One region of the Anaerocolumna sp. AGMB13020 genome, then DNA from elsewhere that is predicted to be linked to it. Evidence: riboswitches for the same ligand, from Rfam matches in the RefSeq annotation. Region 1 holds a riboswitch; each other region holds the start of a gene.
The links. A riboswitch is a leader RNA that binds a small molecule or an ion and turns the genes downstream of it on or off. The one in region 1 is predicted to bind cyclic di-GMP.
Positions count from the first base shown of each region.

Region 1 (3,282 bases):
CGAAAAGCAGAACATTCTGATATCATCTTTCGTTAAACCGTTTCTGTCAAGAAGAGTCTGAATGGATTCAATGGCAGATTCCGGTACATCCTCCGTAGGCGGTGTAAAATCAATGAGCATGTCTGCTTTATTTTCCACATGGAAGATATTTGAGAAGCCGCAGCCAGGAAATAAAGCCACATCCACTCCCTCTGATTTGACAGTACAAACAGAATCTACCAGACCACAGTCCTCCTCTGTCTTTTCAAGGATTACAGCGCAGGCTGCGTCTCCATAATGTCCGTACAGATTCTCTTCCTCTTCGTTTATCATCATATTAATATAATCACAGCCGACAAGAAGGGTTCTGTTTACATGGGGCGTCAGTGCCATATATTTTGCTGCCTGCTCTAAGGCCAGTGCCATGCCACAGCAATTGGAATTCACATCATAACAGATGCATTCCTTTTTACCGCCAATGGCTGCATGTATTTTTATTGAAGTAGGAGGGGCAGTGTACTCCGGCAGCTGGCTGGATAGAATTATCATATCAATATCAGCACCAGTCAGGCCTGTCTTTTCAAGTAATTCATGAGCTGCCTCCAGCGAAAGGGTTAAGGTGCTGCCGCTCTCATCTTCAAACATATACCTTTTATCCCTGCCGATTACATCTTTTAAGAAATGTTCTACTTCTTTTCCTCGTTTACGAAAATGCTCCAGATAAACTTCGTTTTCAACTACCTTCTTACCATGGCTGACTGCCAGCTCTCTAAGTCTAAATTTAACCATATTAATACCATACCTTTCTCCCCATATGCAAAGTTTGGGCCTCTGGCACAAAGCTGCGTGTGATATGTCCTATTCAGACTTCTTTAAAAAAATATAAGTTGAACTAAGTTCCTTCCGGGATTTTCATTTTCCCGGAAAAAACTACAGTTCAACTGCTTTGAAAGCTTATATAATTTCAAAATCCGCAATACCTGCCTCTTTTGCAAGTCTTCTAACCTGCATAGCAAGTATAGCACTGTCTTCCATTCGAAGTGTAACCTTTTTAAAACCTGTCTGCTTATAAAGGACAAAGAAGCCCTTTAATTTCTCTTGTTTATCCGGTGTAATAACACCCATGTTTCTTGCATCCAGCTCCAGATTCACCTGGGCAGGATTTATTTTACTTACTGCCTGCTGGTATGCAGCACCAAAAGCTGCAATATCTTCGTCTCCGAATTTACCATCCAATACGATTTTTAGGGAATTTCCTGATACTGTAACACTAAATTTCTCCATACAATTTCTCCTTTGCAGATTTTCATGAAAGTAGTCCCATGATGAATATACAAAAAAATCCATAGCAAGGCCATGGATTGTAATCATGGTAACCCGGCTGCCATAACAAAAGTCTTAGGCCCGTGGCTTTGCGTCTCCACCTTTCGAAGGATTTGCCTTTTTCATGCTGTTTTATCAGAATTTAATGACATAATAGGGTAAATAATTACCATATAACTCCATTATACCCAAATTAATACAAATATCAAGTATTTCCTTTCTTTTTCTTTTCTAATATATTCCTTTCTTTTTTCTCTGCTTTCTGCCTATTTGCGGAACCCCTTTCCCTTTCTATTTGTCTCCCCTTCCATAAAGCAGCACCTGTTCTAACATATGCCCTATATTCCCTTCTCCTGCAAAACGGGACAGGTCAAAATAATTCTCCGTAATTCCAAGCCATACAAGAGGATTCGCCTCTTCTCGTAACTCAACATCCCGCTTCAGGGTACCGGCATAAACTTCAACATAACAATTCTGGTTATAATAAGTAAAGTCCATCATATGGGAAAGTTCGATGTCATTGTCACTTATACCCGTTTCCTCCAGTAACTCTCGGTAGGCAGCTGTCATTCCTTCTTCTCCTGGTTCGATCTTGCCTCCAACCAGATTATATAATCCCTTATAAGGGTCTTTTTTCCTCTTGCAAAACAACAGTTCCTTACTGTCTGTGCTAAATACCATGATACAATTATATCCCTGCATTGTAATTCCTTTCCTATCTCTAACTATAGTCCAACAAAGAAACCTGGGAGCTTCTGAAATCAATCGTCATGATTCCAGCAATCTGTGCCCGGAAAAGAACTGAACTGCAGAATATTCATATCCTGCAGTCCAGTTCTTTCTATTATTTTATACTGTGTAATACACCCAGTACGGCTGTTTCGATCTCTTTTAATTTACTCTCTGACTTTTCAAGCGTATCTGATTTCGTATAGATATATAGTTTAATCTTTGGTTCTGTACCAGAGGGCCTTAAAGTATACCAGCAGCCATCCTCAAACTTAAACTGGACAGCATCTGTCTTCTCTGTTTCAATGGATGTCTTCTCACCTGTAAGTACATTGGTAGCTTCTGAGAGTTCATAGTCCGTTACCTGTACCAGCTTGGAGCTTCCAATAGAACCTGCATTCTTCTTACGGTATTCTACCATCATTCGCTTGATTCTTTCCTGTCCTTCAATACCTTCCAGGACAATAGAAATGGTATTTTCACGGTAATAACCATATTCTTTATACAATTCGTTTAATACATCGATTAAAGTTTTTCCCTGGCGTTTATAGTAACCTGCCATCTCTGCAAGAATCAGGGTTGCTGCCACACCGTCTTTGTCTCTTAGGTAGCTGCCGATGTTATAACCGATACTTTCTTCATATCCAAATACGTAAGTATATTCCTTCGTACTATCCCAGTCATTTGCCAGTGCGCAGATATTCTTAAAGCCAGTAAGTACGTTAAACATCTTCACGCCATATGCCTCTGCTATGGCACTTCCCATTTCTCCGGTTACAATGGATTTAACCATTGCTGCATTGGCAGGAAGCGTTCCTTTCTCCTTCCTGGAGGTCAAAATATAGTTGATGATAAGGACCCCTACCTGGTTTCCGTTTAAGGCTTCGATTGCTCCCTTGTGAACCACTTCAACTGCAAGCCTGTCACAGTCAGGATCCGTAGCGATTAATACGTCCGCCCCAACAGAAAGAGCCAGTTTCTCGCTTAAGGCAAAGGCTGCATGATCTTCCGGATTGGGATAATCTATGGTCGGGAAGGTACCATCGGGCAGTTCCTGTTCTTTTACTACATGAACGTTAGTGTACCCCATTCTGTCCAGGACTGTACGGACAGGAATGTTACCGGCACCGTTTAAGGGAGTATAGACGATACCAATATTCTTATCCACCTCTTCTTTTCTTAGGGAGATGGACATGGTCTTCTCGTAAAAGCTCTCATCCACTTCTTTATTAATAATATTTAACAAGCCCG
Region 1 covers NZ_CP136910.1:3,904,996-3,908,277, reverse strand. Annotated here, with positions in the region: gene R2R35_RS16170 (3-oxoacyl-[acyl-carrier-protein] synthase III C-terminal domain-containing protein) at 1-768, opposite strand, end outside; gene R2R35_RS16165 (hypothetical protein) at 934-1,263, opposite strand; cyclic di-GMP riboswitch class I at 1,348-1,430, opposite strand; gene R2R35_RS16160 (NUDIX hydrolase) at 1,594-2,004, opposite strand; gene R2R35_RS16155 (phospho-sugar mutase) at 2,147-3,282, opposite strand, start outside.

Region 2 (3,282 bases), 1.5 Mb from region 1:
TTAATGGCTGGCAATAAACAGATATCATAATAAACCGGAGGACATAAAATGGGAATAGCAATCGTCCTTATAATCATAGGAATTGCAATAATAATTATTAGTTGTTTTATGGTGGATAAAACAGATAAGAAGAACCAGGATTTTGTACTGAATACAGTGCTTGATGAAAAAGCGATGGATATAAGCGAACTGAAACACCAAGTGGAGGAGATATGTCAGGAGACCACGGAAGGATATCTTTACAAAACAGAGAATCAGCTCAGTCAATTATCCAATGAAAAAATAATTGCCGTAAATGATTTTTCAGAACAGATTTTAGAAAAAATCAAGCTTAATCATGAAGAAGTTGTGTTTTTGTATAATATGCTTGGTGAAAAAGAAGAAGAATTGAAAACACTAATGAGAAATGCTGACAAGCAGAAAAAAGTCATGGAAGAAACCTCAGCTCGTTCTCTAACTGCAAAAGAATCGAATGCTCCCAAAAATAAAAAAAATGTTTCTCAAGTAAAAGTGGAGCAAAAACAAGCTTTCATTCCAGAAGAGTCAGAGGGAAGCAGTAATTCTAATCAGAAGATACTGGAGCTTTATTCACAGGGCTTTTCCATTGTGGATATTTCGAAAGCGCTGGAGCTAGGACAGGGTGAAGTCCGGTTGGTAGTTGATCTGTATAAAGAAAATGAAAAGCAGCAGTAAGAATTTTACAAGATAAGAGGAATGTATGAATCTAAAATATTATGTAAGAGGAATTGGTGTCGGCATACTTTTTTCAGCTGTTGTAATGTCTGTAGCATTTCATGGCTCATCCAGAAATAAACTTTCTGATGAGCAGATAATCGCAAGAGCAAAAGAACTGGGTATGGTTGAGAGCAATGCGGTAAATTCTTTCGATGATTTACTGACAACTCCGACCCCCACTGAAATACCGCAGGAAAATAGTACAGAAGAATCAGACGAAACGGAAGAAGTTCCAGTCACCGATAACAAAAAAAATGATGTAGATGAAGCACCGGAAAATTCTGATGGAAGTAAGACTGACGATAAAAATGGAACCGATGCTATAACGGGAGATAATAATAACACGACAGAGGAAACAAGTACGAAGAATACTACATCAAAGGATAATACTACGTCAGAGGAGAATACTACTTCTGAGGAGAACGAAACCTCAAAGAATGATTCTGATACGTTGGAAGAAAAGAAAGAGGATATTACAAAAGAGATTATTATTACAGAAGGTATGTCCTCTGAAAAGGTAACTCGTATATTGAAAGAAAATGGTGTTATTGAAGATGCAGGTGCTTTTAATCAGTATCTAATAATAAATAATTATTCCAGAAAGATAAGGGTTGGTACCTATCATATCAAACCTTATGCGACTTATAAAGATATAACTGATATGATAATCCATTAAGTGATAAGTTCTTGCTCATGACGCAATTCCAATGATATGCACATGAGTTTTTTTGTAAAAAATCATATTTTTAGTTTCAATGGAGACTATCTCAAACAAAATATGTCTAAGAATGACAAAATTAGCGAAAAAAGCTTGCTTATTAATCAAATTAGTATATAATAAGAGTAGGTAATTATTCCTATTATCGGTCAAAAATTAATATCATATTGTAAGATAAAGGCAAACCTGCCAAAAGGCAGAGACGCAAAGCCACGGGCCTAAGGCGAAAGCTATGGCAGCCGAGTTACCATGATTAGACTAGCCATGGCATTTTTTCGGCTAGCTTTTCTTTTTATATAACTTGATTGAGTTTTAATTTCAAATAATAAAATAAAGCTTATTTGTTTTTATATCTGAAAGCGGTTTAAAATTTATATTAATTTATATTGCCTTTACTGTTATTTTAAAATAAATATAAGATAGAGGAACACTATGGTACACATAAAAATTGCAGATATATCAGTTAGTCGAGGACAGGTAGTTTCCAGTCAAACGAAAAGTGTAATGCACACAGCAGAAAAAGAGTACAGAAGTATAAGCACGGCTCTGTCGGAGAACAAGTGTAAGAAACAGGGAAGCAAGCATAACTGGCACAATACCATTCTATTATCTCTGGACGCTATTCAGGATTTATTCCTTAAAACAGGTTTATCAGGAGCAGACATAGATATGATTGTACTTTCCAGTCAATTACCGGAGTATGTTTCACCTGCGACTTCTGCCAAAATTCATAATGTAATTGGCGGAAAGAAAGAATGCATCTGTTATGATGTGAATTCCAATGGTTGTGGTATGACCTTGGCTTTTGATCAGATTTCCAAATACATGACGATGAGTCCTCATATAAAACGTGCTCTTCTGATTGGCTGTGATTATATGAGTATCGATACCCATAATATGGGAGATGCTGCATGCGCCGTTCTGTTAGAAAAAACGGAAGAAGAAAGCGGTGTATGTGACACGCTAAGTATAGTAAGTCCAGATGATACAGATTCACCATTATTTCCACACTGTGGTTTTTCAAATATGTTTCTGATAAAAGATGGAAATGATATGGAGTTTTCCATCTACAAAAAGAAAATAATTAATGTTGAAGCGTTGGAAGAGTCTATATCAACAATACTTTTAAGAAATTCTCTCAGAATAGAAAAGATAAATATGTTTTGTTTCTCCCAAAACAGCAAAGAGGGGCTTGAAATCATAAGAGAACGGATGGTAATAGACAAATCTGCCAGCCCTTATATCGGTGATGTTTACGGAGATACAGGTACGAGCAGTCCATTTATTGCCCTATATGAAGCAATGGAAAAGCAGCTGATCAGAAGAGGGGATTATTTTATGATTTGTGCTTTTGGATGCAGTGCCCAGAATATAACTCTTCTTTGTAAATTTTAGTCTGGTATATAGAAGTAACCGCGTTAAAATGCGTCTATCCAATCCAGAGCATGGAAGGTTCTTGCGATACAGCTATAAATATAATAAAAACATAATGTGAATTATATTATAAACTATGCACCTTGTATACAGTTGGCTGCCAGCTTACTGCGATATGGAGAGTGCATTTTTTGTACTTACAATTTCTTGATTTGATCTGCAAATTGTGATACCATAAATTCGCATGATTATGTTAAAGAACACGAAGGAGATGGCAGTATGGGATTAAATGAAACACCCTCCGCAGACCGTTTGCATATAGGTTTTTTTGGGAAACGAAATGCCGGTAAATCAAGCTTGGTTAATAAAATTACAGGACAAGAGCTATCTGTGGTTTCAGAAGTAAAAGGAACAACAACAGATCCTGTTTATAAAGCAATGGAGTTACTGCCATT
Region 2 covers NZ_CP136910.1:5,390,557-5,393,838, forward strand. Annotated here, with positions in the region: gene R2R35_RS22660 (hypothetical protein) at 1-4, shown strand, start outside; gene R2R35_RS22665 (DUF6115 domain-containing protein) at 49-693, shown strand; gene R2R35_RS22670 (hypothetical protein) at 719-1,411, shown strand; cyclic di-GMP riboswitch class I at 1,623-1,705, shown strand; gene R2R35_RS22675 (3-oxoacyl-[acyl-carrier-protein] synthase III C-terminal domain-containing protein) at 1,886-2,848, shown strand; gene hydF ([FeFe] hydrogenase H-cluster maturation GTPase HydF) at 3,107-3,282, shown strand, end outside.
Region 2: linked by a shared signal. The riboswitch ahead of R2R35_RS22675 (3-oxoacyl-[acyl-carrier-protein] synthase III C-terminal domain-containing protein) and the one ahead of R2R35_RS16165 (hypothetical protein) in region 1 are both predicted to bind cyclic di-GMP.

Region 3 (3,282 bases), 1.6 Mb from region 1:
GGCGAATAGAAATATCCTTGCGCGATTTCACAACCGGAACGATATAAAAATTCTGCCTGGCTGAAATTTTCAACCCCCTCTGCAACCACTTCTATACCAAGGCTTCTGGCAAGTGCTATGGTATATTCCAGAACGGTTTCTTCCTTACGGTTCTCCCCAGTCCCGTCAAGAAATGCCTTATCCATCTTAAGAATATCTAATGGAATGTCTTTCAGAAAATTCAAAGTTGAATATCCGGTACCGAAATCATCCAGAGAAAGTCGGAATCCTTTCTCTTTTAGCGTATACAGTTTACTTTGCAAATCCGTTTTGTAGTTAAAGAATGCTGATTCTGTTATTTCAAGCTCTATGTAGGTAGGAGGTACCTGATATTTCTCAGATATATACATGAGCTTGTCTACAAAGTCGGAATTGCTGAAATGGATACGGGATACATTAATCGATATTGGTATAACAGGATATTCTTCTTTCACCCATTTTGCAATCGTTTGAAAAGCTTTTTCCCAAATAAAATAGTCCAGTGAGATTATAAATCCGTTCTTCTCAAAAAGCTGTATAAACCTTTCCGGAGGAATGATACCTTTTTCCGGGTGATTCCAACGTGCTAAAGCTTCAGCTCCCACTACCTCCGTGGTAGGGATGGACATTTTAGGCTGCAGATACATTTCAAAATGATTGTTAGATAATGCGGAAATCATTTCATTCTCAATATCACTGTCTTCAAGAGTCCGTTTTCGTAAAGAATCCTCATAAAAAGCAAGAGTCTTCATAACATCATTTTTGATCGTCTTTTTCGTGAGAGTAGCACGTTCGCACAATACATTCATGGAAAGGTCTTTGCTCTCAACAAGACAGACACCGATAGAAAAGGAGATTTCCATTTTTAGAGGATACTCTTTCATCTGTTTTTTTAGAAATAAAGCAAAATCATAAATTTCGGATTCATTTCTATACTCTGTAAATACTGCGAAATTATCCGAATACAGCCGGCAATAAGCATAACAGCTGGATGTATTGGAGGATAGGACAGTGCCGATATATTTTAATACTCCGTCTCCCTCTTTGTTACCATATAAGTCATTAATAACGCTAAAACGTTTAATATCAAATACAATAACGGCAAATTTTTTGTCAGGGTTAGTTCTTCTTATACGTCTGGTTTTATATTCAAACCGACTAAAAGTAGGAATATTGACACCCATTAAAAGATCGTTTCCGTTTACTGTATAGGCAACCATTTCTTTACTGACTTCCTGGGCAGTGCCAAGGACTCTTGTTAACCGGCCATCTGCGTTAAAGTAGCATTTACGCTTACAACGCACCCACATCAGTTCATTGTTCTCAGTTCTTCTGCGGAATGTAATAGAGGTGGAAGCCTGGTCGGGGTTTGCTGTTCTTATAAATTCTTTGAATCTCAATAAATCACTGGGATGTATGTACTTTAATCCCAGAAGATGCTTAAAGGAATTCTTCTGGTTGTATAAGGATATCCCTGTTAACTCCATAAAATTTTCAGATACATAGAATGTATCTTCCTCGAAATTGATGTCAAAAATGACTAAGTTCGTCTGCTCAGCGATTACATCATACCGTTCACACATTTCTTCAAAATTGGTATCTGCAGATAACATGTTGATATTGCTGCCTCTTTTGTTCATTAAAATCCCTCGCTTTTCAAATCACATAGTAGATCAGCCTCTTTGTACATTTTTGATTTTATTTCGTAGGAAATAATTGCAACTGGCTGCCATACCTGTCAGGTTTAGGCCCTATAGCTTTGCGTCACTGCCTTTAGACAGTTATGCCTTTCTTTCGGGAAATAAATGGTGATATTAAGTTTATTATTCTTTCAGTAGGTTCTAATTATCTATGTATTTACTGTAATAATACATTCTGATTTATAAAAGTATATTTTTAGAGTAAGTGTCAAAAGGTTTGATAACTTTGTAAAATTATGCTATAATTTGAACAGAAAAATTAATTAGTTTCAATCACATAAATATTTCCGGGTTCGGCTAAAGTTGTTATTACACCTGAACCTCTGGATGGTGTGACTAAACCAGATACTGATATTAGAACAAGTAAAACTGCAGCAAAGTAACGTAATTTTGAAAATAATTTCATAAATTTACCCCCAGATGAAAATAATTTATTCTTTGGGTAAATTATACCATTGTGTTTTGGGCATATAAATGGACACTTATGTCCATCAAAAAAGGCGGATTAATATATGAGCTATGAGCATTTTGGCATATTCCTGAGAGAATTAAGGGAAGCACGAAACCTGACTAGAGAACAACTGGCAAAAGGCATCTGTACACCGAAGCAGATATACCGTATTGAGAAGGGAGAGTTCGAACCTTCGCTTTATTTATTAAATCAGTTATCCATTAAGTTTAACATGGATCTTAATGAATACTTTAAAATGCATTTCTCAACAAATACAGTTATTGGATATGAAGGAATTCAGGCTATAAATAGTGCAATGGCTTTAGGAGACATTGAATTAATTAAAAGTCTAGTAGAAAAGTATGAGAAGCATAAAGATTTTGGAAAAGGTGCGAACCTACAACATATATTGTATGGCAAGGCAATCTACGCCACTTCTGAAAAGAATTATACGACCTCATTAAATTATTGTCTTAAAGCAATTATGGTTGAAGATCCATCTTTTACATTAGATTCCATAAAAAAATATACCTATTCAAATGTTGGGCTTTCGATTATCAACTGTATGAGTACTAATTATATGTCTCTAAAAAGAGAAGATATTGCCAATAAAATATTGTTAGACTTATTATATGTTTTGGAAACTAATATATTACCAGCACCATACCCTATGTATCAGGCATCCCAGTTTGCTAAGAAATTTTATCAGAGTATATTAAACAATCTTAGTTATATTTCATTAAATAATGGAGATTTTATAAATGCAGAAAAATTTATAGAAAAAGGAATAGATTATTCTATTCAAGAAAACTATATGCGGTTTCTACCAGGTCTAATGTTTATGAAATTTAAACTTTTATATAAGTTAGGGCAGTATGACAAAGCAAAAGAATTTTACGATCAGACAATCTGTCTTTATAAAATAACAAAACAGTTTAAAGTACTGGAAGATCTGGAAAGCACGATAGCAGAAAACTATCCAGAAATCTTCAAGGATCATAAGTCCAATACAGAAGAGGAAACGTTATAAAAATAATATTGACGTGAAGAAAACGGGTTCCCATAAAGCACGAGAAATTACATCGTTTGTGCAAAGAGAACTTGGGGGAGAGG
Region 3 covers NZ_CP136910.1:2,311,391-2,314,672, reverse strand. Annotated here, with positions in the region: gene R2R35_RS09185 (bifunctional diguanylate cyclase/phosphodiesterase) at 1-1,658, opposite strand, end outside; cyclic di-GMP riboswitch class I at 1,733-1,816, opposite strand; gene R2R35_RS09180 (hypothetical protein) at 1,978-2,124, opposite strand; gene R2R35_RS09175 (helix-turn-helix domain-containing protein) at 2,231-3,199, shown strand.
Region 3: linked by a shared signal. The riboswitch ahead of R2R35_RS09185 (bifunctional diguanylate cyclase/phosphodiesterase) and the one ahead of R2R35_RS16165 (hypothetical protein) in region 1 are both predicted to bind cyclic di-GMP.